Regions from separate parts of the Fusobacterium ulcerans genome, predicted to be linked through region 2. Evidence: riboswitches for the same ligand, from Rfam matches in the RefSeq annotation. Region 2 holds a riboswitch; the other holds the start of a gene.
What was found. Region 2 has a riboswitch for lysine ahead of nhaC (Na+/H+ antiporter NhaC). Riboswitches for the same ligand answer to the same signal wherever they lie in the genome.

Region 1: it holds a riboswitch for lysine, as region 2 does, so the genes downstream of both, C4N20_RS16595 (nucleoside recognition domain-containing protein) here and nhaC (Na+/H+ antiporter NhaC) in region 2, are expected to answer to the same signal.

Annotation. Positions count from the first base shown of each region.
Region 1 covers NZ_CP028105.1:73,593-90,178, reverse strand. Annotated here, with positions in the region: gene C4N20_RS00510 (TIM barrel protein) at 1-802, shown strand, start outside; gene C4N20_RS00505 (TonB-dependent receptor family protein) at 818-2,788, shown strand; gene C4N20_RS00500 (ABC transporter substrate-binding protein) at 2,853-3,716, shown strand; gene C4N20_RS00495 (hypothetical protein) at 3,785-4,105, shown strand; gene C4N20_RS16770 (hypothetical protein) at 4,449-4,577, shown strand; gene C4N20_RS00485 (hypothetical protein) at 5,031-5,441, shown strand; gene murI (glutamate racemase) at 5,812-6,603, shown strand; lysine riboswitch at 6,736-6,908, shown strand; gene C4N20_RS16595 (nucleoside recognition domain-containing protein) at 7,247-7,843, shown strand; gene C4N20_RS16590 (spore maturation protein) at 7,874-8,413, shown strand; gene C4N20_RS00470 (S66 peptidase family protein) at 8,431-9,351, shown strand; gene C4N20_RS00465 (threonine/serine exporter family protein) at 9,355-10,128, shown strand; gene C4N20_RS00460 (threonine/serine exporter family protein) at 10,144-10,578, shown strand; gene lysA (diaminopimelate decarboxylase) at 10,625-11,929, shown strand; gene C4N20_RS00450 (M20 metallopeptidase family protein) at 12,121-13,302, shown strand; gene C4N20_RS00445 (YfcC family protein) at 13,322-14,752, shown strand; gene dapF (diaminopimelate epimerase) at 14,884-15,720, shown strand; gene C4N20_RS00435 (D-cysteine desulfhydrase family protein) at 15,743-16,586, shown strand, end outside.
Region 2 covers NZ_CP028105.1:174,606-191,191, reverse strand. Annotated here, with positions in the region: gene C4N20_RS00905 (YccF domain-containing protein) at 1-348, shown strand, start outside; gene C4N20_RS00900 (M20 family metallopeptidase) at 533-1,678, opposite strand; gene nhaC (Na+/H+ antiporter NhaC) at 1,833-3,227, opposite strand; lysine riboswitch at 3,531-3,710, opposite strand; gene C4N20_RS00890 (GntR family transcriptional regulator) at 3,935-4,588, shown strand; gene C4N20_RS00885 (hypothetical protein) at 4,825-6,003, shown strand; gene ggt (gamma-glutamyltransferase) at 6,059-7,666, shown strand; gene trhA (PAQR family membrane homeostasis protein TrhA) at 7,910-8,539, shown strand; gene C4N20_RS00870 (winged helix-turn-helix domain-containing protein) at 8,551-9,228, shown strand; gene C4N20_RS16445 (hypothetical protein) at 9,241-9,387, shown strand; gene C4N20_RS00865 (AMP-binding protein) at 9,415-11,916, shown strand; gene C4N20_RS00860 (coenzyme F420-0:L-glutamate ligase) at 12,004-13,197, opposite strand; gene C4N20_RS00855 (AMP-binding protein) at 13,801-16,263, shown strand; gene C4N20_RS00850 (hypothetical protein) at 16,363-16,586, opposite strand, start outside.

The DNA of each region.
Region 1 (16,586 bases), 100 kb from region 2:
ATTTTTTCCAATGTGGCTGGATCTATATCAGGGAAAATATGAGATGCTCAAAGAAAAATTTAAAGAGAATCAGGAAATATTTTACTGGTGTGGTGGAACTACCAGAGAGGAATTAATTGAATACTATAAAAAAGAACTAGAAACAGCAGAAAAACTTGAAGCAGAATATGTTGTATTTCATGCTTGCTATGTAGATGATGAAGGAAGTTTAATATATGAATTTCAATATTCAGATAAAGAGGTTCTTCAAAATGTTGTTGAGTTAGTGAATGAAGTTTTTGGAGAGAAAAAATATAAGTTTAAACTTCTATTAGAAAATTTATGGTGGCCAGGACTTAGATTGACTTCAAAAGAAGAGATAGAATTTCTGGTTGAAAATATAAACTATAAAAATATTGGCTTCATGCTTGATACAGGGCATATGCTGAATAATGAACCTAAGCTTAGAACAGTTGATGAAGGAATAGAGTATATTGAGAAAAATATTGCTGAAATGGGAGAATTGAAAAAGTATATAAAGGGAGTTCATCTGAACTTTTCTCTTTCAGGAAAATATCTTACAGAAGCAGTAGAAAAGCATAAAAATTCAGAAGCTGAGAGAGAGAAAACTTTGAAAAATATATACAGTCATGTAAGCCAGATAGATCAACATCTTCCTTTTGAAGATGAAAGAATAATAGGAATATTAGAAAGCTTACCATTGGATTGGGTGGTATATGAATTTATATATTATGGCACTGATGATTTGGAAAAAAAGGTAAAACGTCAGGATAGGATATTAAAGAAATTAAATTTTAAATAAACTTTGGGAGGAGAAATGAAAAAAGCTTTAATGGTAGCAGCAATACTAACAGTGAGCACAACAATAATGGCAGAGGAAAATATCGCCAGTCGAAGATTAACTGAATCAGTTATTTCTACAGAGAATTTTGAAACAAGTGTGTTGGATACTGCTAAAAATGTAACTATTGTAACTCAGGAGGATATTCAAAATAAGGGAGCCAGCACAGTGGAAGAAGCTCTTAGAGGAGTTCCGGGGTTAGATATAAGATTAATGGATGGTTCTGATCCAGTATTTGATATGAGAGGTTCAGGAGCTACAGCAGGAAGCAATACTCTTGTACTTTTAGATGGAGTTCCTTTGAATAATATAGAAGGAAGATATTTTACAAGTCAGATTCCTGTTGACCAAATAGACAAAATAGAGATAATTCCTTCAGGGGGAGCTGTAATGTATGGAGATGGAGCTACTGGAGGAGTGATAAATATTATTACAAAACTTCCTCAAGATAAGAAAAATTATGGTAGTGTGAATATGGAAGCAGGGTCGTGGAATACAAGAAAAGGAACTGTAAATTATGGAACTAAAATAGGGAATAAATTTCTATTGGATACTTCATATACATATACTGAAGGGGATGGATATAGAACTCCACATCCTGACTATAAAGATGGAGATACCAAAAAATCACTTTGGTTAAGAGGTAGATATCTGCTTGATGATGGTTATTTGGAAATGAGATATAATTATAACAAAGTAGAGGATAGCTACAGTGATTATTTAACAAAAGAAAAATTTGATGACAGTATAAAACAACATGGAGCATCAGGAGGAAAATATAAAAATATATCAAATGAATATACTTTGACATATAATAAAAAATTATCTGATAAATTATCTTTTCTGATTTATGGAGGATATACAGAGAATGATTATAGATATAAAGCAACATATTATCCAAGTGCATACAATGAAAATAAAAGAAATATAATAACTCAATATTATATAAAACCACAATTAAAATATACTTATGGAGAAGATAGTTATGTGATTTTTGGTGGAGATTACAAAAATGGAAAAGTAGAAGATAAAACTTCTGGAAATCCTGATAAAGAAAAAGAATCATATGGAGGATATATTTTAAATAAAACAACAGTTGGGCAATTCCAATTTACTCAGGGATACAGAAAAGAGAGAAGTGAATTTGATTATTTTGTTACAAAATATGGACCAGGACCTTCATTTACTCCAAGCATAAATAACTTTAAAAAGAAATTTTCAAGTGATGCATATGAGTTAGCAGTAAATTATTTGTATTCAGATACAGGAAGTATATATTTAAGTTTTACACAAGGATTTAGAACTCCAAGTACAGATGATTTAGGAGCATGGTATGGAGACATTGATGTGCAAGAAACAAGATCATATGAATTTGGAATAAAGGATATGTACAAAAATACATATATTTCCTCTTCTATATTCTTGATTGATACAGATAATGAAATTTACTATAACAAATATGAAAATTTTGGAGATGGGGCTAATAGAAATTTTGATGGAAAAGTAAGAAGAATAGGAGGACAAATTTCTCTACAGCATTATTTTGATAAATTAACTTTGAGAGAAAATATTTCATATATTCAGCCTAAAGTTACAAGTGGGGAATATGATGGAAAAGAATTTGCAGGAGTGCCAAGATGGCAGGGAAATATAGGAATGTCATATAATATTTTATCAAATATGATTTTTAATATAGATGGATACTATTTTGGAAAAGCATATAATAGTGATGATTTTTCTAATAAATTAGGAAAGAATGATGACTATATTACTGTTGATACAAATATTAGATATAATTTTAATAACGGATTTGAAATATATGGTGGAATAAGAAATTTATTTGATAAAGAATATGCAAATGCAATTTTATCAAGTAGGACTGGGGATAAAGTATATTATCCAGCAGATGGAAGAAGTTATTATGCAGGATTCAAATATAGTTTTTAGAATGATATAATAGATAGACAGAGATTTCTCTGTCTATTTTAAAATAAGAGGATAAGTGATAGTAATGATAAAAAAAATTTCAATAATAATTTTCTTCCTTTTTTCTGTTGTATCTTTTTCTAAAGAATATAATAGAATAGCTTCTGGAAGTCCAGCAATAACTGAAATACTTTATGAGTTAGGGCTGAAAGATAAAATAATAGCTATGGATAAAAATTCTGATGTTAAAGAATTGGATGAAATGAAAATACCTAAAATCAGTTTTTATCAAATGAATACTGAAAGTATTTTTTCTTTGAAAGCAGACTTAATAATTTTATCAACTTTTAATAAAGCAGATAGAGAAGATTTTATTCAGTTTATGAAGGAGAAAGGAACTGATGTAATTTATATTTCAGATATAAAAACTGTAGAAGATATCTACAAATGTATCATGGAAATAGGAGAAAAAACAGAGAGAAAACTTGAAGCAGAAAAAGTAATTTCTAAAATGGAAAAGGAGATAAATGAAGTAAGAGAAATAAGCAAAAATATAAAAAATAAGAAAAAAGTATATTTTGAAATTTCACCATTTCCCTCTATGTATACATTTGGTAAAAATGTATTTATGAATGAGATGTTGGAGATTGCAGGGGTAGAAAATATATTTAATGATAAAAGCGGATGGTTTATACCAAGTCTGGAAGTTATAGCAGCAAGGAATCCAGATATAATATTTACCAGCACTTATCAAGTGGATGATCCAGTAAAAGAAATTATAGACAGAGGAAATTGGAATATAATAAAAGCTGTAAGAGAAGGAAAAATTTATCCAATAAGTAAAGAAGCAGTGAGGCCATCAATTAAAATAATTGAAGTAATAAAAAAAATAGCTGAAATCAGTTACCCAGAATATTATAAAGAAATAGAAAAAATAGCTGTAGATTAAAAATAGGAGCAAAGAAATTGTTGGTTTATGATATAATAAAAAAATAATGTTTATGGAAGGAAGATTCTATGAAAAAAATTGCAGTGATTTTTATTTTAATTATGTTTTCTTTAAATATTTATGCTTCTACTAAAGGAATAACATTAAATGGATATCTTTTTGCAAGAACCAAAGAACAAATGGTTAAGCTTGTGGAATATGTAAAAAATAACAATAAAAAAGAATTTATTACATATATTAAAGAATTGCAGACAACAGGTGAAGGTGGAGCATTAGACGATGGCTTAGAAGTTGAAATTGTAGACAGCAGCCAAGGACTAGTTCAAATAAGGTTAGTTGGAAGAACAGAAACAGTTTGGACTGTAACAGAAGCAATAAGAAGAGAATAATTAAAAAATTATTTTATATAAAATATCTGTAAATTAGAAATAGGATCTAAGACATTGGGAGTCTCAGATCCTATTTCTAAATTTGGTTAAATTTAAAATACAGTAACACTTCAAGGAAAGGGTCATCTTTATAGTATCATTACTTTAATATTTTGTCAACAAATATTTTGGTAATCAAAAATAATTTTTTGTGAAGCTTTTTCTGTTGTGTTTAAAATATCCTTTAAAATAAAATTTTAATATTTTCTTTAATAGAATTGGAATATGAAATAATTGTTATAAAACCTATGGATTATTTGAATGTGATTTTATTTTTAAAAATTGATATATAAAAGAGGTTATAATGGTATTTGTAGTACCAATGACAAGTGTTAATAATATATTTCTGGATAGATCAGAAATACTAAAAAATTCTAAAAATGTTCTTGTAAATACCACAGAAAAAGGTGTTGTAAGAGAAAAATTGAAATAAAAACTAATAAGAGTATATATCAAAAAATATTTAAACTTAAAGTTTTTATCTTTTAACCAATAAATAAAAATTATAAAATAAAAAGCAAAGTAAATATATTTTTTTAAATTATATAAATGTATATTAATAAAAATTTGTAGTATTGCAGTAAGAAAAGTAAATATAATGCCAAGAATAAAAAGAAATTTATCAATTTTTTTATCCATAATAGACCTCCTGATTAATGATAAATTTTATCATAATTTTAAGTTGGATACAAGGAAAAATGATGTGCTTTAAAGAGAAATAGAGAATATAAGCAATGAAAAACAAAATGAAAATATTGTTTGGAACGAATTTTATTTCTAATTTTATAAAGTATTTTATATGTTTTTAGGTAGACAATATAATTCTATTTCTGTTAAACTATAGATACAATCGAGAATTACTAGGAAGAAAGAAGAGGTGTTATTTTTGGAAGGAAGATGTAAGAGATGCAATAAAAAACTTTATTGGTTTAAAGAAGTAAATATGTACAGAGGGGAAGAGTATTGCAATAAATGTTATGATATATTGTCAAAAGATAGTAAAAGAGGAATAGAAATAAATGGAAAAGAAGTAGTTAAAGAAGAAAAAAAAATAAAATCTGTTCCAGATAAAAAAATAGGTGAAGATGTAAATCTGAATGACAAAGGTGGTATTGGGTGGTTGATAATTGGGCTTTTAAGTTCAGGAATAGGGATTATACTATTCATTATTTTTTATAAAAAATATCCCAAAAGAGCGAAATCTTTACTTTTAGGAGTGGGATTAAGTATAGCAATCCCTATTATATTATTTGGTATAATGGTGATTATGGAATTGATTTCAGGAGAATTGACTTAATATAATATTAATAAAGAAATGTTTCTAAAATGTCTAGTTAAAAATATGATATTTTGAGAAGCATTTTTTATTTTTGTAGTGATTATAAAATGTCTTATGGTTTGGCTTAAGTCTGGCTCAAACTTCTCTTTTTTAATTTAGCAATTTTCTCTATAATACAACAAAAGCTCCCTTGAGAGTGAGAGCTTTTGTTCGTAGAAATTAAAATGTAATTTAAGGAAATGTCCTATGACAATATTATTATAACACATATAATTATTCTGTCAACAAATATTTTGTAAAACAAATTAAAAAATAAATTTATAGTTGTCATAAAATAAATAAAAAGGTATAATTTAATATAGTGTTTTGGGAAAGAGGTGCATAAATTATGAATAAAGAGTCATCTATAGGGATTTTTGATTCAGGAATAGGTGGATTGACTATTTTAAAAAAGATAAGAGAATTACTTCCAAGAGAAAATATAATTTATTATGGAGACTGGAAAAATAATCCATATAGCGAGAAGAGCAAAGAAGATATACAAAATCTTAGTGCGAAAATAATGGATTTTCTTATCAGAAATAACTGCAAGGCTGTAGTTATTGGGTGCAGCATATTTTCAGCAGCTTCTTTAGATTTTTTGAAAGCTCAATACAAGATCCCAATAATAGGAATGATAGAGGGTGGAGTGAAGTCTGCTATTCTTGAAAGCAAACAGAAAAAGATAGCTGTTATGGGTTCAGCTTTTACAATAAAATCTAATGTATATGAAAAGAGCATAAAAGAAATAAATCCAGAGATAACAGTATATCAAATTTCATGTAAAGCATTATGTACAATGTTGGAAAAGGGCTGGGAAAATTATTCTGATAGAATAGAAGTACTTGAAAGTTATTTATGCCAGATACCAGATACAGCAGATACATTGATTTTAGGAGGAACACATTATCCTTTTATTTTAAATGATATAAAAAAATTCTTCAATAAAAAGATAGTTGATTCATCTGTTGAGAGTGCAATAGAATTATTTAGAATTTTAGGTCAGGAAGATTTGCTAAGAGAGGGATATAAAAAAGGAAGGATAGAATTTTACATTAATGGAGATAAAGAAATTTTCAAAGATGTAGCTGAAAAATTATTTGAAAAAGAAGAGATAACAAATATGTTTTCATTATATTGATAAAAAATAAAGAATAAAGATAGAGAAATAAAGAATAATATATTTTTCTATCTTTATTTTTTTATTGAAAAATATATATAAAATATATTGTACAAAATTTGGAGGATAGAGTATACTCAAACCTATAATATTGATTTAGATAGAGGTGCAGAAAACAAAAGTATAACTATTTAGTCTGGCAGACGATTTGAGATAGTTAGAAAGGGAATTTTGCCGAAACGAGAGAGAAGCCGAGCTCTTTTGTTGGGAGTATAGAGAATATCTATATTACTGTCATTGATTACCAATGGAGTGCTATCTGTGGGAAAGATAATTTTGATGGTATTATTTTATTTATGAATAATATTATTTTTATGATTGCATTTATCACAGTTTGGCATAACTGTGATTTTTTTTATTTAAAAAAAAGAATCATAAGTTAAATAAATGAATATATTTTATTTTGTTTATATAGATTTTTCACATGAATAACAATATCTTATTTGTATATATGCTATAAATTTATTTTGGAGTATATATAAGAATGATATTGAAGATATAGAAAACAAATATTTGTTTTTTATTTTAATATGGAGTATATAAAGAAGTATAAAATATTTTATTAAAAATACAAAAATATTTTAAAACGGGAGGAAGAAAGATTATGATTAATGGAATTTGGTGTGGACTTATTGTTATTGGAGTAATAGTTTCTATGTTTACTGGAAAGATTCAGGCAGTTACTGATTCGGCGATATCTTCAGCAGGAACAGCAGTAGAGATATCAATAGGGCTGGTAGGGGTAATGGCATTATGGCTAGGTCTTATGAAAATAGCTGAAGAAGCAGGAATGGTAAGAGCAATGGGAAGAGCGATGAAGCCTCTTATGATAAGATTGTTCCCAGAGGTACCAGCAGATCACCCAGCTATGGGAAGTATGGTAGCGAATATGGCAGCCAACTTCTTCGGATTAGGAAATGCAGCAACACCATTAGGAATAAAAGCTATGCAGGAACTACAGGATTTGAATACTAATAAAGATGAGGCATCAAATGCAATGGTAATGTTTTTGGCAATAAATACTTCATCTGTAACTCTTATTTCTTCAAGTGTAATAGCATACAGAACGGCAGCAGGTTCAGCAAATGCAGCAGAAGTTATAGCACCTACAATAGTGGCAACACTAGTATCAACAGCTGTAGGAATAATAGCTTGTAAAGTTCTGCAAAAGTTACCATCATTTAAAAGAGAAGAAATCTAAGAAATAAAACAGATGAGGGAGGAATAGAAAATGTTTGTAATGATAATGAATCAAATATCACTTTTTGCAATACCAATGATAATATTTATAATAGTAGGATATGCATTCTTTGTGAAGAAGGTAAAAGTATATGAGGTTTTCTGTGAAGGAGCGAAGGAAGGATTTACAACAGCAATAAGAATAATTCCATTTCTAGTGGCAATGCTTGTAGCAATAGGAATATTCAGAAGCTCAGGATGTATAGATATAATGATGAAAGTATTGGATCCAATATTCTCAATGATAGGAATGCCGGGAGAAGTACTGCCAATGGCAATAATGAGACCACTATCTGGGGGAGGAGCAACAGGAATAATGAATGATTTACTGTTGACATATGGACCAGATTCACTAATAGGAAGAATAGCTTCAACAATGATGGGATCAACAGAAACAACATTCTATGTACTTGCAGTATATTTTGGAGCAGTGAGTATAAGAAAAACAAGACATGCAGTAGCAGCTGGGCTTTTAGCAGATGTGGCTGGATTATTAACAGCAGTATGGATTTGTAATATAATGTTCAGATAAAATTTTGAGGTGGTAATGTGTTAGGTAAAAAACTTAAAAAAGGAGATACTTTAGGTATCATAGCACCAGCGAGTTTTACTTCTATGGAAAATGTAGAAAGTGCTAAAAATAATCTTGAAAAAATGGGATTTAAAGTTGTACTTGGAGAGAGTACAAAAAGCAGATGGTATTCATATGCTGGACCTGAAGAAGTGAGAGTAAAAGATATAAATGATTTTTTTGCTGATTCTAATATAGATGGAATAATCTGTATGAGAGGAGGATATGGATGCAACAGACTTGTTGAAATGGTAGATTATTCAGTTATTGAAAAAAATCCTAAAGTTTTTATTGGATATAGCGATATAACTACTCTGCATATGGCGATCTTCCAAAAGACAGGGCTTGTAACATTCCATGGACCTATGGCTGTAAGTAATTTCTCAGGAGAATATAATCAAGATACTTACAGAAGCTTTGAAGAAGTACTTATGAATGATAACGATGAAATAGTATTAAAAAATTTCACTAAGGAATTAGGAGTGCTTTCTGAAGGAAGAGCAGAAGGAGAAATAGTAGGAGGAAACCTAGCTACAATGATAGCCAGTCTTGGAACTGAATATGATGTAGATTATAATGGAAAAATTCTTTTCTTAGAAGAGATTGGTGAAAAAACATATAAAATTGATAGAATGCTGAACCAGTTGAAAAAATTTAAGGTTTTTGAAAAAATAAGTGGAATTATTCTGGGAGATTTCAGAAACTGTCCAGCAGATTCTGAGAATGATATGTCTTTAATGGATGTATTTAAAGATTATCTTTCAGATTTAAAAATGCCAGTAGTATATGATTTTGAATCTGGCCACAGTGAACCTATGATTACATTGCCTATGGGAGCAAAGGTAAGAATAGACACAGCAGTTAAAGAGATAAAAATCTTAGAAAAGGTTGTAAGATAATCTATGAATAAAAAAAATAGTATTTTAAAAGAAAAGATAGAAGAAAATAGTGTTCTTTTTGTAGCATGTTATATGGGGAGATTGATACTGCAAAATGGAGGAGAAACTTATAGAACAGAAGAAACTATAAGAAGAACTTGTGAGCACTATGGAATAAAAGCTAATAGCTTTGCTACTTTAAATACTATAATCACTTCAATAGATTCTTTTGATGGAAAGAGATATTCAAAGGTAGACAGAATAGATTCGAGAACTTTAAATTTGGATAAAGTAGATAGATTGAATCATATAGCAAGAAATCTTGATGAATATAAGATATCAGAAGTAAAAGAAAAAATAATGGAAATAGAAGCTGAAAATAAAATGGACTTTAAGAAGAAAGTATTGGGGAATGTTCTTGTTGGAAGTGCATTTGCCATACTTTTCAGAGGAGGGATAAGAGATAGTATTGTGGCTCTTATCTCTACCTTTGTTCTTGCATGTACAGATGAACTTATAAAAGATTTGAAATTAAATAACTTCTTTGTTAATTTTATTGGAGGAGTAATTGCAGCAATAATTTCATTGACATTTTTTAAGTTTAACTTTATAGAGGATATATCTATTTCTATAATATCTGCCTTGATGCTTCTTGTTCCTGGAATATCTTTTACAAATTCAATAAGAGATATTATAGCTGGAGATTTTGTTTCAGGGATATCAAGAGGAGTGGAAGCTGTAACTACAGGAATAGCACTAGCTTCAGGGTCAGGGATGATACTTTCTATTTTTCTATGATTTATGGGGGGAAGGATGATTATTCAAATAGCTGCCGCAATAACCGCAACTTTGGGATTTGGGATACTTTTTGGATTGAATAGAAGAAAACTGTTCTTTGCAGGAATAAGCGGAGGAATAGGATGGTTTTTCTATTTAATCTCATTAAAAGCAAATCTATCAGAAGCAATAGCATTTTTAGCAGCTTCTTTATCAATGACAATATATTCAGAAGTAATGGCTAGAAAATTAAAATCTCCTGCAATAACATTTCTTATAGGTGGTTTTATACCCTTAGTTCCAGGAAGTGGTGTTTATTATACCATGTATGGACTTATAAAAAATGATATGCAGATGACAGTGCAAAAAGGAATACAAACCTTTATAGTAGCAGGGGCAATAGCTGTAGGCATACTTTTAGGTTCAACAATATGTCAGATATACTTTTCAAAAAAGAAAAGAACGCAATAAATAATTTATGATACAACTAGGAAAAACTTAAATTCAGGAGGGAAAAATGAAATTGTTTGGTACTATGAAAGCAGAAAATGGGATACTGGCGATAGGGGGAGTAAAAGTTACTGAATTAGCAGCAAAATATGGAACGCCTCTATATATTATGGATCAAGCTCTTATAGAAGAGAATATAACAAAATATAAAAATAATTTTAAAAGCACTAAATTTGATACATCAATAGTTTATGCTTCCAAAGCATTTTTGTCAAAAGCTATATGTCAGCTGGTTGGAAAATATGATATAGATATAGATGCTGTATCTGGAGGAGAACTATATGCTATAAAAGCAAGTGGGCTTCCAATGAAAAAAGTACATATGCATGGAAATAATAAAACTAATGAAGAACTGGAAATGTGCCTGGATTACGAAATAGGAAGTATCATAATAGATAATGAAGAAGAGATAGGAAGATTATCAAAAATCTGTAAAGAAAAAGATAAACAAGTTAAAGTGATGATGAGAATAAATATTGGAATAGATGCTCATACACATGAATATATAAAAACTTCTAAACATTCATCAAAATTTGGAGAATCAATATTTGATGAAAGAATAACTGAAATAGTAGAAAAAATAGTGAAAGATGAAAATATGGAATTTTTAGGTTTTCATTGCCATATAGGTTCTCAAATATTTGATACAAAAGCATTTCATGAAGGTATTGAATCAATGGTAAAAGAAACTAAAAAAATATCTGAAGCCTTAGGTATATATATTCCAGAAATCAACCTTGGAGGTGGATTTGGAGTTTACTATACAGAAAAAGATACTGCAATAGATATAGAGCAATTTATGAGATCTATGATAGAACATTTAGAAAAAAGCATAGAAGCTGAAAAATTAGAAATTAAAAAAGTAACTATCGAACCTGGAAGAAGTATAGTAGCCAATGCTGGAAGTACTCTATATACAGTTGGAGGAACAAAGACTACATATGGTGGAGTAAAATATATATTTATAGATGGAGGAATGACTGATAATATAAGACCAGCATTATATCAGGCAGAATATGAATCTATTGTAGCAAATAAAGTAGATGCTCCAGCAGAAGAGATTGTAACAGTAGCTGGAAAATGCTGTGAATCAGGAGATTTAATAATAAAAGATGGTAAACTTGCAAAGGCTGAAACTGGTGATTTAGTACTAGTAGCTACTACAGGTGCCTATGGACATTCAATGTCTAATAATTATAATAAAGCTCCAAAACCAGCAGTGGTATTTGTAAAAGATGGAAAAAGTACTTTATCAATAAAGAGAGAAAGCTTTGAAGATCTTATTAGAAATGATATGTTGATAGATTTATAAAAAGAATTTATTTTTTTTATAAAATATCATATTCGAAAAATATGAATTATTTAGAAAGATAATTTATGAAAATAAAAAGATAAAATATAAAATAGTGAACAAAAAATTATTTATTTTGATTGATAGAACAAAAGTGAATAAATTGGTAAAATCATTAAGGAATAAAAAATTTCCTGAAATCTGGAGGAATAATGAATATCAATGCAATCAAAGAAAAAGTTGAAAAAGAAAAAGAATGGCTTATAAATGTTAGAAGAGATCTTCATAAGCACCCTGAATTAGGGCAGGAAGAGTTCAGAACAATGGAAAAAATATGTGAATATTTACAGGAAATGGGAATATCATATAAAGATAAAGTATTTAAAACTGGGGTAATAGCTGAAATAAAAGGAGAAGATCAAGGTTATACAATAGCTTTGAGAGCTGATATTGATGCATTGCCTATAATAGATAAAAAAAATACTTCTTATGCTTCAATTAATGAAGGAAAATGTCATGCTTGCGGGCATGATGCTCACACGACTATTGCATTAGGAGTTGCAAAATATTTTTCTGATAATAAAATAGTTCCACCATGTAATATAAGATTCCTGTTCCAACCTGCTGAAGAAACAGTAGGAGGAGCGAAACCAATGATACAGGAAGGGGCTCTTGAGAATGTTAACTGTGTGTTTGGACTTCATGTAGATGAATATCTTCCAACAGGACACATTGGAATAAAGTATGGAGCAATGAATGCTTCATCAGATACTCTTAAAATAAATATATATGGAAAATCTTGTCATGGAGCTTATCCAAGTGGAGGAGTAGATGCAATATTGGCTGCTTCTCATGTAATGGTGGCACTTCAATCTATAGTAAGCAGAAATATAGATGCCAGAGAAAGCGGAGTTGTTACTATTGGAACAATTCATGGAGGAACACAAGGAAATATAATAGCAGATAAGGTTCAATTAGTAGGAACTTTAAGAACATTAAATCCAGAAGTTAGAAAAACTATGTTAGAAAAGATAGAAGAAATAGTTACTAATGTACCAAAAGCTTTTGGAGGAAGTGGGGAGTTTATAAGAGAAGAAGGATATACTGCTCTTATAAATCATGATAAAGAAGTAGATATAGTAAAAGAAAATGCTGTGGAACTTTTAGGAGAAGATAATATTTTTGAAAAGAAAACTGCAAATATGGGAGTAGAGGATTTTGCATATTTTATAGAAAATACTCCAGGAGCATTTTTTACTCTAGGTGTAAAAAATAAAGAAAAAGGTATAGATGCTCCTGCACATAATGGACTATTTGATATTGATGAAGATGCACTTCTTGTAGGGGTAGAAATGCAGTTGTTAAATATTTATTCAGCTTTCAATAAAAAATAAAATTCTTGGGAGGAAATAAATGCCAGAAATGACAGGGATAAAAAGAAGAAAATATTTTGAAGGAATGAAAATACCACATACATATGTAATAATTTCATGCATAGTATTGCTAGCTTTTATAGCTACTTATCTAGTGCCAGCAGGGGTGTACCAAAGAGTTTTAGATCCAACATCAGGAAGAAACATTATAGACCCAACAACTTTTAAATATGTAGAAAACACTCCAGTAATGTTTTTTTCAATGACTCAGCCTAATCTTTTTACAGCGTTTGTTAAAGGGTTGAAAAACTCAGCAGGAATAGTATTTTTTACTTTCTTAGTGTGTGGTTCATTTAATATGATGCAGAAAACAGGTGCTATAGAAGGTGGAATAGCAAGAATAGCTCTTCTTCTAAAAAATAAAAGTATGCTTCTTATACCAATAGTAGTATTTGTATTTTCTATTGGAGGAGTTACAATAGGTATGAATACAGAAGCTATTGCTTTTGTTCCTTTGGGAATAGTAATGGCAAGAGCATTAGGTTTTGATGCTATGGTTGGAATGTCAATAGTAGCTCTTGGAGCAGGAGTTGGATTTGTTGGAGGATTTGTAAATCCTTTTACTGTAGGAGTAGCACAGCAGGTATCACAGCTTCCTATATATTCAGGAATGGGATATAGAGTTGTAGTATATGTAATCTTATATGTTGTGACTTGTGCATATATTATAAGATATGCTCATAAAGTAAAAGCTAATCCAGAGAAAAGTGTAGTAAGAGACTTAGAAAAAAGTGATAATTTCAGTATTGACTTTGACGCTCTTCCACAACTTACAAAAGCTCAAAGAATAGTTTTAGGAATATTTTTTCTAGGATTTGGAACTATTATTTATGGAGTATTGAAATATGAATGGGGAACAGATGAATTGATAAGTGTATTCTTATTGATGGGACTGTCTTCAAGTTTTGTATGTGGTATAGGACCAAGTAAGGCTGCTGAAAATTTCATAGAGGGAGCTAAAGGTGTTTTGTTTGGGGCTTTATCAATTGGAATAGCAAATGCAGTTTTAGTAGTTCTTCAGCAAGGTCAGGTAATAGATTCGATATTGCACTCATTATCACAAGCTATTTCTCACCTTCCAGGATATATATCAGTAGTATTGATGTATATAACTCAAATATTTACAAATGTATTTATTCCATCTGGTTCTGGACAAGCAGCAACAACAATGCCTATAATGGCTCCTTTAGGAGATTTATTAGGAATTTCAAGACAAACAACAGTACTGGCATTTCAATATGGAGATGGATTTACAAACTATATAAATCCAACAGCAAGTGGATTAATGAGTTACTTAGCTATAGCTAAAATACCATATGAAAAATGGGTAAAATGGATGGGGCCTTTAATGGGAATCTGGTTATCAATTGGTGCTATCGCAGTAATAATAGCTCATATAATAGGATATTAAAAATAAAAAATAAATAAATTTAAATTGGTAATATAAGATGAGACAACTTTGAGGGATAACAGAATAAAGATCATAAATTATATTACCAATTTTTGTATTTATAAAACTGTGGAAGCAGGGAGGAGGAGAGAATGAAATTTTCTAAAATGCAGGCAGCAGGAAACGACTTTATTCTTATGAATGGAATGATAGAAAAATCTTCAAACTGGAATGAAACAGCTAAGAAAGTTTGTGACAGACATTTTGGAATAGGTGCTGATGGGCTTATGTTCTGTGAAGAAAGTTTAAAAGCAGATATAAAAATGAATTACTATAATTCAGATGGCTCTAGAGGAGAAATGTGCGGCAACGGAATAAGATGCTTTGCTAAATTTGTATATGATAATGAAATTGTAAAAAAGAATGAGTTTTCAGTGGAAACAGACGCAGGTATAAAATATATAAAACTTGACATAGGAGCATTAGGAGCGATAGAATACCTTAAAGTAGATATGGAAAAAGTTGACTTTAAAGGGAAAAATGTTCCATGTACTATTGAAAAAGAAAATATTTTAGAAGAAGAAATAATGATAGGAAATAAGAAAGTAATATTTTCAAGTGTTCTTATGGGAGTTCCTCATACAACTATCTTTGTAGAAGATTTTGATGAGTATGATGTGAATGAAACAGGAAGCCTTATGGAAAAAGCAGATATTTTTCCTGAAAAAACAAATGTAAATTTTGCTAAAGTGACAGCAGATGATACAATAATGATAAAAACATGGGAGCGAGGAGCTGGAAGAACACTTGGATGTGGAACAGGATGCTGTGCTACAGCAGCTCTTGCACATAAATTGGGGAAAATAAAAAAAGATAAAATAAAACTTCTGGCAGAAGGAGGAGAACTTTTCATAGAGATAGGAGAAGATTATGAAATAACTATGTCTGGAAAAGCTGAAACTATATGTCATGGGGAGTTTTTAAAATAAAAGAGAACAGGGAGGAATAAAAATGTTAAAAATGCCAGCATCAATAAGTTTAGCTAATCTTCCTACAAGAATTGAAAAATTAGAAAGACTTTCCAAAAAACTTGGAAAAAATATCTACATCAAGAGAGATGATTTTACAGGATGTGAAATTTCAGGAAACAAAGTCAGAAAACTTGAGTTTTCTATAAAAGAAGGAATAGATCAAGGGTGTGACACTTTTATAACATGTGGAGGAATACAGTCTAACCATGCAAGAGCTACAGCAGCTGTTGCTGCAAGATTAGGACTGAGAGCTATATTGGTGCTTAGATCAGATGAGGAACCAGCTATGGAAGGAAATTATTTTGTAGATAAACTGTTGGGAGCAGATGTGAGAATAATCACTTCAGAAGAATACAGTGAAAAAAGACAAAAAATAATGGAAGAGATAAAAGCTGAATCTGATGCTGCTGAACATAAAGCATATATAATTCCAGAAGGAGCATCAAATGGAATAGGAACATTTGGATATTTGAAATGTATGAAAGAGATAGAGGAACAGGAAAAAGAACTTGGAATAACTTTTGACACAATTCTTTCAGCTGTAGGTTCAGGAGGAACTTATGGAGGGCTGTTCTTAGGAAATAAACTATTTGGATTGGAGAAAAAAGTTGTAGGAGTAAATGTCTGTGACGATGCAGAGTTTTTTAAGAATAAAGTAAAAAATATAGTAGATGAAAGTTTAGAATATCTTGGAGAGAAATTAGAATTTTCTAAAGATGAAATGTGTATAATAGATGGTTATGTTGGAAGGGGATATGCTCTCAGCAGACCAGAAGAATTAGAGTTTATAGCAAAATTGGGAAGAGAAGAAGGAATAATATTAG
Region 2 (16,586 bases):
GTTCTGGCTTTTGAATGGTTTGTAGCTGGAATAATAAGTACAATCCTTATAGTGACTATACCATTTGCAAGGGGATGTTTTGAAATGGCTGGTTCATGTCTGACGCCTTTTGGAAAAGATATAGTACTGAAAACAGAGTATGGAGAGCCGCCAAGACCGATATCAGCATTTTTATGGATAATTCTTTTAGGAATATGGCTGGCAATATCACATATCATAGCTGGAATATTACAATGTATAACAATAATAGGAATACCTATGGGAATACAGAATTTTAAATTAGCTAAGATAGCTTTTAATCCATATAAATATACTTTGGTAGACAGAAGATTTACAGGCAGAAAATAATAAGGATAAATATCCTTACTTGTATTTTTGGTAAATTTAAGTTGGTAATTATAATTTAGAAGGTAAAACCTCAGAAAGAACTATCTGTTCCAATCAGATAGTTCTTTTTATAGAAAAAAGCTGACTTGAAGATTTCCTTCTTGTCAGCTTTTTTCATGTTCTTTGTTTTAGGGATACTTAATGGTTATTTTGAAAGTTTTGAAACAGTTTTTATATAAATTTCTGTGGCAGCAAGTACTTGATGGATATGTCCATATTCATTAGCTCCATGCATATTTCCTCCAGATGGTCCAAAAGTTACTGTAGGAATATCTAAAGAGTTAGCTAATATATTAGAGTCGCAAACTGATTTGTCAAATTCTATTCTGATTTCATTACCAGTTACTTCTTTGAATGTTTCTTTTACAGTTTGAACTAATACATGAGATTCTTCTAATGCAAATGGTTCCATATATGCTGATTTTCTAGGTTTTAGTCTTACATCTACTTTACCAGCTAATCCTAATTTTTCAGCAGCTTCTAATATTTGTTTTTCACAAACTTCATAAGTTTCTCCAGGTACAGTATATCTGTCTATGAATAGTTCGCATTTTTCAGGAACTATAAGAGCATTTTTAACTCCACCTTCTATACTTCTTACTACCCAAGTTCCTCCTCCAAGAGTTGGATGGATAATAGTAGGAAGCTCTTCAATAGCTATTGCTAATTTACTTCCAGAGATAAGAGCGTTTTCTCCAACATTTGGATAATGGCTTGCATGAGCAGCTTTTCCAGATACAGTAACTTCAATACTATATCTTCCTCTGAAACCAATAGCCATATTATCAAATCTGCATTCAGCCATTATAGCCATGTCAGCACTTAATCCCTCGTTTACTAACTGATAAGTTCCTTTAGAAAGATTTTCTTCATCTGATACAAATGCAAGGACAAGTTCTCCAGTGAATTTATCTTTATTTTCTGAATAATATTTTGTAGTAGCAAGAATAGCAGCAAGTCCGCCTTTCATATCCATAGCTCCAAGACCATATGTCCTGTCTCCATCTTCAGTTGGAGTAAATGGATCAGTATTCCATCCATTTGCTACTTTTACAGTATCTATATGACCAATGAGCATAAGTTTAGGACCAGGTTTTCCACTGTCTAAAACTGCATAAACAGAAGGACTTTGTTTTTCTTCGTCTCCTTCGTAATAGCTCATTTTAGGTTCAAGTCCGAATCCTTTTAATTTATCAGCAACATATTCAGCAAGTTTTGCCTCTTCTCCTGTAATACTCCTGATTTTTATCATATCATACCAATACTCTTTGATTAAATTTTCATTTATCATAAATTAACCCCCGATATAGTTTATTTTTAAATTTTTATCTTTTTAAGGTTTCATAATTTGGGAGGTTAATTTATTAAATTAACCCCTCAAAATTTAGTATTTTTTATTTTATAAGCACTTGTCAATGTTTTCCCCTGATGTTATATAGTTTGGCTTAAATTTCTTTTTTACCATCGCTTTTTTCAATAGTAAATCCAGTAATAATATAGATGAAAGAGATTATTATACTTAGATAAGTAACTGGAGCATATAATATGAAATCCATTGTTTTTACTCCAAGAGTAGTTGCAACGAATACTCCTGTAACACTCCATGGAACGATAGGTGCAAATCCAGTACCTGTATCTAAAAGTATTCTAGCAAGGTTCTTTCTTTTTAATCCATAAGAATCAAATAATCCTCTTACCATTTGTCCAAGAACTGAGTAAGTTACATAGTAGCTTCCAGTAATTGTGAAGAATAAAGAGTGTAAAACAAATACTCCAACCATCATTGATTTACCAGTTTTAGCAATATTAGTTATTTTTTCAAGAAGAATATCTACAACTCCAGCTGTTCTCAATGGAGCTCCGAATATTGCAGAAGCTATAAGAAGAGCAACTGTACCAAGCATACTGTTCAATCCACCTCTAACAAGCATTTTATCAACAATAGCTACACCAGTTTTACTAGTATATCCGCTAGAAAGAGCACCAGCTACTTGATTTAATGTAGTTCCTTGGAATACCATAGCCAGAACACATCCAGCAATAATTCCAATAGTAAATACAGGCAGTGTAGGCTTTTTCATAATGATAAGCACTAGAACTAATACAGGTGGAATCAATAATAAAGGATTAAGTGTGAAAGTTTTTTCTAAAGTTCCCATGATAAGATCATAACTTTCTCCACCAATAACACCATCTTTATATTGAAGACCAACAACAAAGTACATGATCAAAGCAATTATAAATGCAGGTAAAGTTGTTTTAAAAGAGTGCTTTATTGCTTCTAGAAGATTAACTTCACAAACTGCTGCTGATAATACAGTAGAGTCAGACAGAGGAGAAAGTTTGTCTCCAAAGATAGCTCCACTTACAACAGCTCCAGCAGTCATTGGTAAAGAAATACCAAGTCCAACAGCAACTCCCATAAAAGCAATACCAACAGTACTGATAGTTCCCCAAGATGTTCCTGCCATAACAGACATCAATGTACAGATTATACATACCATTACTAAGAAAAGACTAGGGCTTAGCACTTTCATTCCGTAGTAAATCATAAGAGGAACAGTTCCAGAAATCATCCATGCTCCAACTAAAACTCCAACAGATAGTACAATAAGGATAGGAACAGCCATAGTAGTTATAGTTTTCACTATATCACTTTGAATGTTAGAATATTCGATCCCAAAGATAGTAGAAATTATAACAGTTATAACTCCTCCAAATAACAAGATAATAGCAGTAGGTGCTTTAACTACTTTTATTCCTAATATGATAACAAGTATAGAAATAACGAGAATAAGCATAGCTTGACCAGATGAAACTTTTTTTGCTTGGTTTTCCATAAAGATAACCCCCCATTTTAATTTAATATACGTCCTTTAAAGATTGTATACAACTTTTTAAAATTTAGAATATTGTATACGATTTCTTAAACAAAGTTTAAAGTATAATTGTTGATTTGTCAATACTTTTTTTGATTCAAATGTATTATTTTAATTTTTTTTGATTTGTTTCAATATTAAAAAAACGGGTAAATTACCTAAAAAGTTATTTTTCAGAAGAATGAAATAAAAAAATCACAGCTAAAAATTATAGACTGTGATTAAAAATTTTTTATTTACCAAAATAATATTGATTAAAAAATTTCTAAAGACAGCACTCCATTAATGAAAAATAATGACAGTAGTATAGATGTTATCCATACTCCCAATAAAAATACTTTGGCATTTATATTTCTATTTCGGCAAAATCCCCTTTCAAATCATTTTTAATATCTGCCAGATGTAAATGATTATACTGATGTCTTTTGCGCCTCTATCTAAAAAATTATTTATTGTAGACCTGAGTATATAATAGATAATTTTTTTTGTAAAATATATTATTTATATTATTAATATATAGAAAAATTGTAGAAGAATAAAAGTTTTTTATTATTATCTATTTTTTTAGTAGAAATTAATTTGAAATCCTAGATTAAAAAGAAAAAGTGTGATAAAATTATTATGGGGTAATCAATTTTTTGGTAAATTTTTATTAAGGAGTGTAACATATGAAAGAAAACGCTATAGAAGTTATGGACAGGAGAACACTTGTATTTGAAGCATTAAAAAATGATATTATAAATGGTAATATAAAATTCGGGGAAAAAATAAATGAAAATGAATATTCCATCAGATATAATATAAGCAGAACACCTTTGAGAGAAGCTTTAAGCAAATTGGAAATGATGGGGATAATAGAGAGAATACCTTTTAAAGGTGTATTTCTAAAGAAGTTTGACTCAGAAAAAGTAAAAGAAATATACGAAATAAGATTAGAACTTGAATATATTATATATAAAGAAATAAAAGAGATAATGACAGATAAACACATTAAAAAAGTTGAAAAGATAGTTGCAAAAAGTCAAAAATATAATAACAGCAACAATCTTGCAAAATTTTCAGAAACATTGGAAGAATTTGATAATTATCTTTATTCTCTTTCTAAGAAAGAACTTTCCTTAAAAATACTTTCTGAACTGTCTTTCTATATGAATATATTTAAGAAAACAAACCCCAATATGCAGGAAACAGTAGATGAACATGAAAAAATAATAGAGGCGCTAAAAGAAAAAAATGATGATAAAATATATGCTGCTTTAGGAGAGCATTTAGATAATGCAGCAGAGTATGTTGTAAAGACTTTTGATAAAATATCTATTTAAAATAAAAAAAGAATGGAAAAATTGATCCGTTCTTTTTTTATTTTATAGAAAGTTTACACCAATTTTTTATTACATGCAAGTATTGTATACCAAAAATAATATATTGTATACGAAAAATATAAGAGATGTATTATTACGATATAGAAATTATATTTGTAAAAATCTATTTTTCAAGGTATATCTTAGTAAATACTTTTTTATAAAAGTATTAATAAATCTACAAGGGGGAAGTAGAAATGGAAAAATTTTTGATGCTTAGTATCGTAGCCGGCTTATTTGCAATCGGGGATATTCTAGGTGTTGCAACTAAAGCTAAACTTTCATCAGTATTTATTGCATTGATGGGATTCCTTATCCTATTTATGACTGGGGTAATACCTTCTGATCTAATTGCAAAAGCACAATTAGATAAAGTTGCAACATTAGCAAGTCCTATACTTGTATTCCATATGGGAAGTATGGTAAATGTAAAACAGTTAATCGAAGAGTGGAAAACTGTTTTAATGGCTTTCATAGGAATGGTAATAACTTGTATTGCAGTTTTTCTAGTAATGCCGATTGTAGGAAAAGAAGTAGCTATTGTTAGTATCCCTGTATTAAATGGTGGAATTGTTGCTACTAATATTATGGTAAACGGCGCACTTGAAAAAGGATTTGTGACAGCAGCAGCTTTTGGTACATTTGCTTATGCTATTCAAAAATTCGTTGGAACTCCGCCAGCATCATTTTTCGGTTTAAGAGAAGCAAAGGTAATTATAGCAGACTACAGATTGAAAAAAGCTGATGGAGAAAAAATAGTAGTCTCTGGGGGAAAAGAGAAAAAAGAGGAAGTAAAAAAAGAATGGTACAAAAAATATGATAAGTATTTTACTGTTTATGTATGTTTTGCAGTAACAGCTATATGTTGTTATTTTGCATCAATACTTGCTAAATATACTGGGGTTGGAGCTACTATCTGGTCACTTGTTATAGCTGCTGTACTTGCATATTTAGGAATAATTCCACCAAGAATACTTGATAGAGGTAAAATGTCTGGGTTCTTCTCAATGCTGACATTTGCTCAAATTATTCCTTCACTTGCCAAGATAAAATTTGATGACCTTATAGTTATGGGATATTATCTGTTAGTTATATTTGGTGCAACAATGATTGGACTATATGTATTTACACAAATACTTCCAGTATGGAAACTTGTTGGATCTAAAAATCTGGCTATGGGTATAGTTGTTGCTCAGCTTCTAGGATTCCCAGCTACATATCTGATCTGTAATGAGATAGCTACAGCTGTGGCAGAAGATGAAGAAGAGCATGAATTCATAATGGCAAAACTTACACCTGCATATGTTGTTGCCGGACTAGCTTCCGTAACTACATTGTCTGTAATCGTAGCTGGAGAATTTGTAAAAATGCTTTAATTTTGAATATTAGTTTTTTAATCACATATAAATATGAATATTAGGGAGGAATAAGATGTTAAAATTTGATTCTACTATTTATCCGTATCCATCAAGAAGAAATGTGATGTATGCTAAAAATGGTATGGTGGCAACTGGATCTCCACTTGCTGCACAAGCTGGACTTGAAATATTGAAAAAAGGAGGAAATGCAATCGACGCTGCTATTGCCACTGCTGCTGCTCTTACTGTTGTAGAGCCTACAGGTAATGGTATAGGAGGAGACGGTTTTGCTATCCTTAGTGTAAAAGATAAAATTTATGGACTTAATGCAAGCGGTCCTTCACCAAAACTTATTGAAGCACAGGAGTTATTAAATAAAGGATTGAAAGCAATGCCTAAATATGGACTTATTCCTGTAACTGTACCGGGAATACCTAAAGCATGGGCAGAGCTAAGTAAAAAATTTGGTAAACTTCCTTTGAGTGAAGTTATAGCTCCAGCTGTAAAATTAGCAAGAGAAGGGTATGCTGTACCTGTAAATGTTGCTAAACTTTGGAAAAAAGCTGCTGTGAATTTTGGAAAAGAAGAGGGAGAAGAGTTTAAACCTTGGTTTGATACTTTTACTCAAGATGGAAAATGTCCTGAGATAGGAGATATAGTAAGACTTCCTGATCATGCAGATACTCTTGAAATGATAGGAGATACTTATGCAGAAGCTTTCTACAAAGGAGAGCTTGCTGATAAAATAGATGCATTCTCTAAAAAATACAATGGATATCTTAGAAAAAACGACTTGGAAGGATTTGAAGCAGAATGGGTAGAGCCTATTACTGTAAAATATCATGGATATGATGTATATGAACTTCCACCTAACGGACATGGAATAAGTGCTCTTATGGCTCTTAATATTCTTGATAGATTCCAGTTTGAAGCTAGAGAGACAGTAAGATCATATCATACAATGATAGAAGCTATGAAGCTTGCCTTTGTAGATGTACAAAAATATGTAGCTGACCCTAGATTTATGAAAGTAACAGTTGAGCAGCTGCTGTCTAAAGCATATGCAGAAGACAGAGCTAAACTAATAGGAAATACAGCTATAATGCCAGAAGCAGGAGATCCATTCTGTGGAGGAACTGTATATCTTGCAGCAGCAGACAATGAAGGAAATATGATATCATATATTCAAAGCAACTATATGGGATTTGGTTCTGGAATGGTAGTTCCAGGAACAGGAATAGCTCTTCATAATAGAGGAAACAACTTTAACCTTGATCTTGAAAGTGCAAACTGTGTAGGACCAGCAAAAAAACCTTATCATACAATTATTCCGGGATTCCTTGGAAAAGATGGAAAAGCTATCGGACCATTTGGAGTAATGGGAGGATTTATGCAGCCGCAAGGACATGTACAGGTAGTAACTAATACAGTGGACTTCCTGATGAATCCACAGGCAGCATTAGATGCTCCAAGATGGCAGTGGGTAGGTAAGAAAAATATTGAACTGGAACATGGAGTACCTGAGCATATAGCTTACGAGCTTGCAGCTATGGGACATGATGTAAAAGTTCTTTATGACCCTCTTATGATGGGAAGAGGAGAAATCATCTGGAGAATGGAAAATGGAGTTCTTGTAGGAGGAACTGAACCAAGAACAGATGGACATATTGCTTTATATTAGTATGAAAAAAATACATTAAAAGAGTATTGGGGGTATTGTTTGAAAGAACAATATCCCTTTTATAATTTTTATGGTATAATGTAAAATAAAAAAATATGACATCTGATTTATAAAAAAATTAGATGAAATATAAAGATTAGAGACGATTTATTTTGAAAAACAGAATTTAGAATATGGTATAATATAAGAAAGAAAATACTTAAAAAAAGGATGGTTATATTTTTTTGAAAGGAGCTGAATAATATGGATTACAATAAATTAGAAGAAAAATTTAACTTTATAACTCATTATATAGGAGCAGGAATGGCAATAGCTGGATGTGTTACATTAATAGTACATGCAGTAAGAACAGGATATTCAAACTACATAGTAGGATCTTCTATATTTGGAGGTGCTCTCATTCTGATGTATGTTATGTCAGGAACTTATCATCTGCTTGAGGAAGGAAAAGCCAAAAAAGTATTTAAGATACTAGACCACTCGGCAATATATGTATTGATATCTGCTTCATATACCCCTTATCTTCTCACTGTATTAGAAGGAAGAAACAGATGGATACTTTTTGCAATACAATGGGGATTGACTTTTTTAGGGATAATATTTAAAATATTCTTTGTTGGAAGATTTAAAATTCTTTCTACTCTGTTATATATACTTATGGGATGGATAGTTGTATTTGTATTTAAAGATTTAAAAAATGCTTTAAGTCCAGTTTCTCTAAATCTTCTTATTATAGGAGGAGTTATATATACAGTAGGAACAATATTTTATGCAATGAAAAAACTTAAATTTGCACATTCTATATGGCATATATTTGTAATAGGAGGAAGTGTTCTTAATTATCTTTCTATTTACAATATTATCCATACATAAGAGGGGAATAAATGAATATTCTTATAGTTCAAAAAGATGTAGACATAAAAAAATATTTGAAAAAAGGGTTAAAAGAAGCAGGGTACTCAGTGGAAGACACTTCTGACTGGGAAGATGCTTATTATCATGCTGTATCAGGGAATTATGAGCTTATAATACTGGATACTGTCATTGGAGATAAAACTGGAATAGAACTATGTGAAAAAATAAGAAAAGAGAATATTGAATCAGGGATAATATTTATATCTTCTGAGGATAAAATAGAGAAAAAGGTGGAGGCTCTGGATGCAGGGGCTGATGATTATATAGTCAAACCTTTTTCTTTTATAGAGCTTTTAGGGAGAATAAGAGCAGTGATAAGAAGAACTATAAAGAGTTTTGCTGTTGGAAATAATATAATTACAATAAAGGATTTATCAATAAATTTTCTTACTAGAGAAGTAAAAAGGGGAGAGGCACTTATAGAACTTACATATAAAGAATTTTCTCTTCTTGAATATTTAGTAAGAAATAAAAATCTTGTTCTCAGCAGAACAATGATAAAAGAAAAAATATGGAGTATAAATTTTACAAGCAATACTAATATAGTAGATGTGTATATGACGCATTTAAGAGGAAAAATAGATAAGGATCACAAGGAAAAATTAATATACACAGTAAGAGGAGTGGGATATATCCTCAAAGGGTAAAAGGAGATGAGTATGAATTTTTATGTAAAAATGCTTATAAAAGTTTTAGAGAAGAGCATGAGTGCACAAGAAAGTGAAGTTTTGAAAAAATTAAAATCTGGAATAGATTTAAATAATAAAGATAGAAAACAATTGGAAGAGATGATTGACAATCTATAAAATATCTCTGACAACAGGAGGCAGCAGATGAATTTTTTACATGATAGAGGGAAGGCAGCTATTATATACAAGGATAGAGAATATTCATATAAAGAGCTGATAACAGGGATAAAATATTATTCCACGTTATTGAAAATAAAAAAAGATGATAAAGTTGTTGTATATATAGAAAACAGACCTGAAATAATAGAGGCATTATTTTCAGTATGGAATTCAAAAGGAATAGGAGTTGTTTTAGACGCTGGATATACAGCAGAGCAGCTTCTTTATGTATTTGAAGATGCAGAACCTCAATATATTTATGCAACAAATAAGAATTATAAAAATGTTGTTGAAGCTAAAGAAAAATATGGAAAAGATATAAAGATAATAAATGTAGATGAAATAGTAGTTCCAGAAGATTTTACACCTGATGACTATGAAGTGAATATTGATAATGTAGAAGATGTAGCTCTTTTGTTATATACCTCTGGAACAACAGGAAATCCAAAGGGAGTAATGCTTACATATGCAAACCTTCTTTCTAATATAAATGCTATAAAAGCAATAAAATTGGTGGATGAAACAGATAGAATACTGGCTATTCTCCCTTATCACCATATATTTCCATTAAACATAAACTTATTGATGACTATGTACTTTGGAACTTTAGTTGTAATATTAGATGAAATGTCTTCTGAAGCTTTGAAAAAAGCTTTGAAAGATTACAAAATAACTGTAATAATTGGGGTGCCTAGAGTATGGGAAATGCTTCATAAAGCTATAATGGGGCAGATAAATAAAAGCTGGGCAATCAAAAAATTATTCAAGCTATGTCAAAAGATAAACAGTCGTGCACTTAGCAGATTAGTCTTTAAAAAAGTTAATAATGAACTTGGAGGCTCACTTAGAGTAATGGCATCAGGGGGAGCTAAATTAGATCCTGAAATTGCCAGAGATTACCTTACTCTAGGACTTCCATTGATGGAAGGGTACGGACTTACTGAAACATCTCCAATTATTTCATTTAATAACCCTGATAGAATAAAGCCCGGAACAGTAGGAGAACTGATACCGGATATAGAAGTAAAAATAGTTGAAGATGGAGAGGTTCTGGTAAAAGGTGCCAATGTAATGAAAGGATATTACAATAATCCTAAAGCAACAGCTGAAGTAATAGATGCTGATGGATGGTTCCACACAGGTGACCTTGGTAAATTAGAAAATAATTATTTAAGTATCATTGGAAGAAAAAAAGAGATGATAGTTCTTTCTAATGGAAAAAATATCAATCCAAGTGATATAGAAAGTGAAATATTCAAAGGAACAGATCTTATAAAAGAGATAGCTGTTATGGAGTACAACAATCATTTGATGGCAGTTGTGTATCCTGACTTTGACCTTATAAAACATAGAAAGATAACTAATATAAAAGAAACATTAAAATGGGAGATAATAGATAAATATAATATAACAGCTCCTAAATATAGAAAAATACTTGAAATAAAAATTGTAAAAGATGAACTTCCAAAAACTAAGCTTGGAAAAGTAAGAAGATTTATGTTGAATGATTTCCTTGCAGGACAGGCAATAGAAGATGAAAATGAAGATAGTTCAAAACATGAAGTAAAAAAAGAGATAGTAATTCCACAAGAATTTAAAGCTGAATATGAAACTTTAAAAGATTATATGGAGAAGAACTACAATGTAGAAGTTACACCTGATGCTCACTTAGAGCTTGATTTAGGACTTGATTCATTGGATATAGTAGAGATATTGTCCTTTATAGAAATGAGTTTTGGAATAAAAATAACAGAAGAAGAATTTACTGATATAAAAAATGTATTGGATATGGCTAAATTTGTTAAGGAAAGAGGAGGAGAATTCAGTGACAATGAAGTGGACTGGAAAACTATCCTCAGCCAAGATACAAATATAGAACTTCCTAAATCAGCATGGGTAGGAAAGTTAATAAGATTTATATTTAAGCCGTTCTTCAGCATATACTTCAGCCTGAAAAAAGAGGGGCAGGATAAAATACTTTCAGAACCGACAATATATGTAGGAAACCATCAAAGTTTCCTAGATGCTCTTATTTTTAATCAGGCAATATCATCTGCTAAAATGGGAGATACATATTATCTTGGAACAATAGTTCACTTTGGTACTCCTTTGAGAAAATATCTGGCTGAAAGAGGAAATGTACTTATTATAGATATTAATAAAAATTTAAAAGAAACTTTGCAGGTAAGTGCTAAGGTATTGAAAGAAGGAAAAAATCTTGTTATATTCCCAGAAGGAGCAAGAACAAGAGATGGAGAGATACAGGATTTCAAAAAGACTTTTGCTATTCTTTCTAAAGAATTGAATATACCAGTTGTTCCATTTGGAATAAAAGGAGCATATGAAGCTATGCCTTATGGACAGAGAATTCCCAGCATGTCACCAATAACTATAAAATTCTTTGATAAAGTAATGCCAGAAGGTCTTACAGTAGAAGAGATAGTAGAAAAAAGCAAAGATGAAATAGAATTGTGGCTTATAAAATAAAACGCTGACAAAATAAAATATTAATTAAAAAAGAGATTGAACTGTTAAGTAAAAATACTTTCCAGTCAATCTCTTTTATTTTAATAATTAGTTATCTATGTAGTTGTCAAAATATCCTTGAATTAAGATAATAGGAGTTCCCTTATCTCCACTTCCAGAAGTAAGGTCACATAGTGATCCTATAAGATCTGTAAGTCTTCTAGGAGTAGTACCTTGAGTTATCATTTGCCCTTTAAGATCAGAATCTTTATTTTTTATTGCTTCAGCAACAGCTTTGTTTAATTCTTCTCCTGTAAGTCCAGCAAGATCATTATCAGCAAGATATTTTAATTTTATTTCATTAGGAGTTCCTTCTAATCCAGAAGTATATCCCGGAGAAACTACTGGGTCAGCAAGTTCCCATATTTTTCCAACTGGATCTTTAAATGCTCCGTCTCCATATACCATAACTTCTATAGCTTTTCCAGTTTTTTCTAAAAACATTTTTTGGATATTAAGAACTGTATCTTTACAATCACGAGGGAAAAGTTTTATAGTATCTTCAGTAGCTTTATTAGAACCTAACAGCCCGTAATCCTCATTATATCCGCTTCCATTTCTAGAAGAAGTAAGTATTTCATCCATACCAAATACTATTTTAGCTCCAGCTTTTTTTAATAATTTTTTAGTTCTGAAACGAGTATGGATATCACAGTTTAAAACACAGTCAGTATAATTTAAAATTGCAGTAGGATTGTTAGCAAATATTACTTCAACCTCTGCTCCCTGCTCTCTTATTAAATCAGAATAGTACTCAATGTAATTTACTCCAGTAAATTCATGAAGAGGCTTTCCAAATTTCTCAGTAAATTCAGCTTCACTAAGAATATCACTCCAAGGATTTACACCTTTTTCATCTAAAAGCTCCATATCAATAAAATGGTTTCCAACTTCATCAGATGGATAACTGAACATAAGAATAATTTTTTTTGCTCCTTTAGCTATTCCTTTCAAGCATACAGAAAATCTGTTACGGCTTAAAATTGGAAAAATAACACCAATAGCATTATCTCCATATTTATTTTTTACATCTGCTGCAATATCATCAATAGTAGCATAGTTTCCTTGAGCTCTGGCAACTATAGATTCTGTAACCGCAACAATGTCCTTGTCTCTTAATGTTATACCATCGCTTTCAACAGCAGCTAACACTGCATCAACTACGAAATCTTCAATTTTGTCACCTTGATGAATAATAGGTGCACGAAGTCCTCTAGAAATAGTTCCAACTAATCTTCCCATCACATTCTCCTTTAAAGTTATAAAGTATTAACAGTTAATTATAATACATATTTAAAGATATGTAAACCCTTTATTTGAATAATAAAATTTTATATATCGTAAAAATGAAATTTTATTTCCAATTATTGATTTTTATACATATTCTTTATATTGAATTAATACAAAAATGTGATAAAATTTAAGAAAATACTAAATTTTAAAAGGAGGAAAAATTTGATAGAAATAAAAGAAAAAGTTATAAAATATATGAAGAAAAATAATTTTAAAGGAATAATTTTGAAAAAAGAAATTCAAAGTTTTGGATGAGCAGGATGCCAAGATATAATTCAGGGTGAATTTATAAAAGATACAAATAATATTTCTCAAAAAGAGATAAAATATATAGAAAAAGAAGCAGAGGGGATAAAAGTGTTTGTCCCAGAATATTTAAGAGATGCAAAAGAAATAAGAATAAGTTCATTATTTAGTGTTTTTAGTAAAATAATGATTTTAAATATTGAAATAACAAATATTTAGAATAGGTGAGGGGTACTGTTCTAATTGTCTAAAATTATAAAATATGCTATAATTGCACTAAACGATTAAAATATTTAGGGGGATAAGTTGGAATTTGTAAGAGATTATAATAAGACAGCGATAATATACGAAGGAAGAAATATAAGTTATAAAGAAATGATAACTAAAGCTAAGATTTTTTCTTCACAAGTATTAATAGAAAAAGAGGACAGAGTTATAATATATATGGAAAACAGACCTGAACTTCTTTACTCTTTCCTAGGAGTATGGGACAAATCAGGAACATGTGTGTGTCTTGATTCAAGTTTATCAGGGGAGGAACTTGTATATTATATAGAAGATTCTGATTCGAAATATATCTATACATCACAAAATAATCTTTCAAATGTAAAAAAAGCTCTTGAAGCAGCAAAAAAAGATTTAAAAATAGTGGTTGTAGATGATGTTGAAGATCATGAGATAACAGAAGAACTTGTTCTTAATTCACCAGAGCCGGAAAATATTGCTTTGATGCTGTATACTTCAGGTACTACTGGAAAACCTAAAGGAGTAATGCTTAAATTTGATAACATACTTGTGAATATAGAAGGACTGGACAAATATAAAATGTTTGTGAAAGAAGATATTGTTCTGGCACTTCTTCCTATGCATCATATATTTCCATTACTGGGATCAGGGGTAGTACCTCTGGCTAAGGGAGCAACAATAATATTCCTTAAAGAGATGTCTTCTCAGTCTATGGTAGATGCTTTTCAGACTTATAAAGTAACTATGATGATAGGAGTTCCAAGATTATGGGAAATGCTTCATCAGAAAATAATGGAAAAAATAAATGCTGGTAAGGCAACAAAGCTTATTTTTAAATTATGTGAAAAAATAAACAGCATCTCTTTCAGCAGAAAAATATTTAAAAAAGTCCATGATAATTTTGGTGGAAATGTAAGATTTTTTGTATCAGGGGGATCTAAGCTTGACCCAAGAGTATCAAGAGATTTTCTTACACTGGGATTAAAAGTATGTGAAGGGTATGGGATGACAGAAACAGCTCCAATGATCTCATTTACACCACTAGATGAGATAAGACCCGGATCAGCTGGAAGAATACTTCCTGGAATAGAAGCTAAAATAGCAGAAGATGGAGAAATTATTGCCAGAGGTAGAAATGTAATGAAAGGATATTACAATAAACCAGAAGAAACTGCTGAAACTATTGACAGTGAAGGATGGATACATACAGGGGACCTTGGAGAAATTAGAGATGGATTCCTATATGTAACAGGAAGAAAAAAAGAGATGATAGTTTTATCAAATGGAAAAAATATCAATCCAATTGAGATAGAACAGCAGATAATGAGTAAGACTAATCTTATTCAGGAGATAGTAATTTCTGAAATAGATTCAGTGCTTACAGCAGTTATATATCCTAACTTTCAGAAAATATATGATGAAAAAGTAACAAACATAAAAGAAACACTGAAATGGGGAGTTATTGATTCATACAATGGAAAAGCTCCTAATTATAGAAAAATACTAGATATAAGAATAGTACAGGAAGAGATGCCTAAAACAAAAATAGGTAAGATAAGAAGATTTATGATACCTGATATGCTGAAAGAGAAGGAAACAGAAAATATTCATATAGAAGAGCCTAAATATGAAGAATATACTCTTTTAAAAGATTATCTGGTAAAGACTAAGAACAGACCAGTTTCGCCATCAGCTCATATAGAACTGGATTTAGGTATGGATTCTTTAGATATGGTTGAACTTTTGACTTATTTGGAAAGTAATTTTGGAGTAAAGGGAGCAGAGAACATAATTCTTGATAATCCAACTGTAGAGAAACTGGCTGAATTTGTAAAAGAAAATAGAAGCGATGAAAAGATAGAGGAAATCAACTGGAAAGATTATCTGAATAAGGATATAGAGGCTGATCTTCCTAAGTCAAATATAGTAACAATGATGGGAAAATTACTGACATGGCTTCCTTTCAAATTGTATTTTAGAGTACAAAAAAGCGGAATGGAAAATCTGACATCAGAACCAGTTATTTATGCAGGAAATCACCAAAGTCTTTTGGATGCTTTTATATTTAATCATTCAGTTCCATCAAAAATACTTAGAAACATTTATTATCTTGCAAAAGTAAAGCATTTTTCTAAGGGATATATGAGAAAACTTGGAGAAAATTCAAATGTTATTCTGGTAGATATCAATAAAAATCTTGGAGAGGTACTTCAGACAATGGCTAAAGTATTGAAAGATGGAAAGAGCGTTGTTATATTCCCAGAAGGAGCAAGAACAAGAGATGGAAAGATGCTGGAATTTAAAAAGGCATTTGCTATTTTGGCAAAAGAGTTGGATATACCAGTTGTACCTTTTGGAATAAGAGGAGCATTTGAAGCTTTCCCTGCAAATACTAAATTTCCTAAGGCTTCTAAGATAGAAGTTAAATTCTTTGAGAAAGTATCACCTGAAGGATTAAATTATGATGAGATTGTAGAAAAAACAAGAGAGAGCCTTGTAAAATGGGTAGAAGATAAAATCTAGAGAAAAGATAAAAAGCAGATAGAAAATAAAAAAAGCCTGATCCACCAGTTATTAAAAGATAATAACTTCTTGGATTAGGCTCTTTTATTTAGATTCATATTATGACTCAGTTTCATCAAATTGTTTATTTTTATTAAAATAATAATAGTAGTCTGCTCCTATTTTTTTCAAATCTTCTTTTGTAAAAGAAGGGTCAGTATTTGTATTAAAAATTATCTTGATATCATTATCAATATATTCACCTATGTGCATAAAATTTTGAGTATCTCTGATTTCAATAAGTTCTGGTTTTTCTTGTGCAACTCTGTTTAAATTGATGGGGA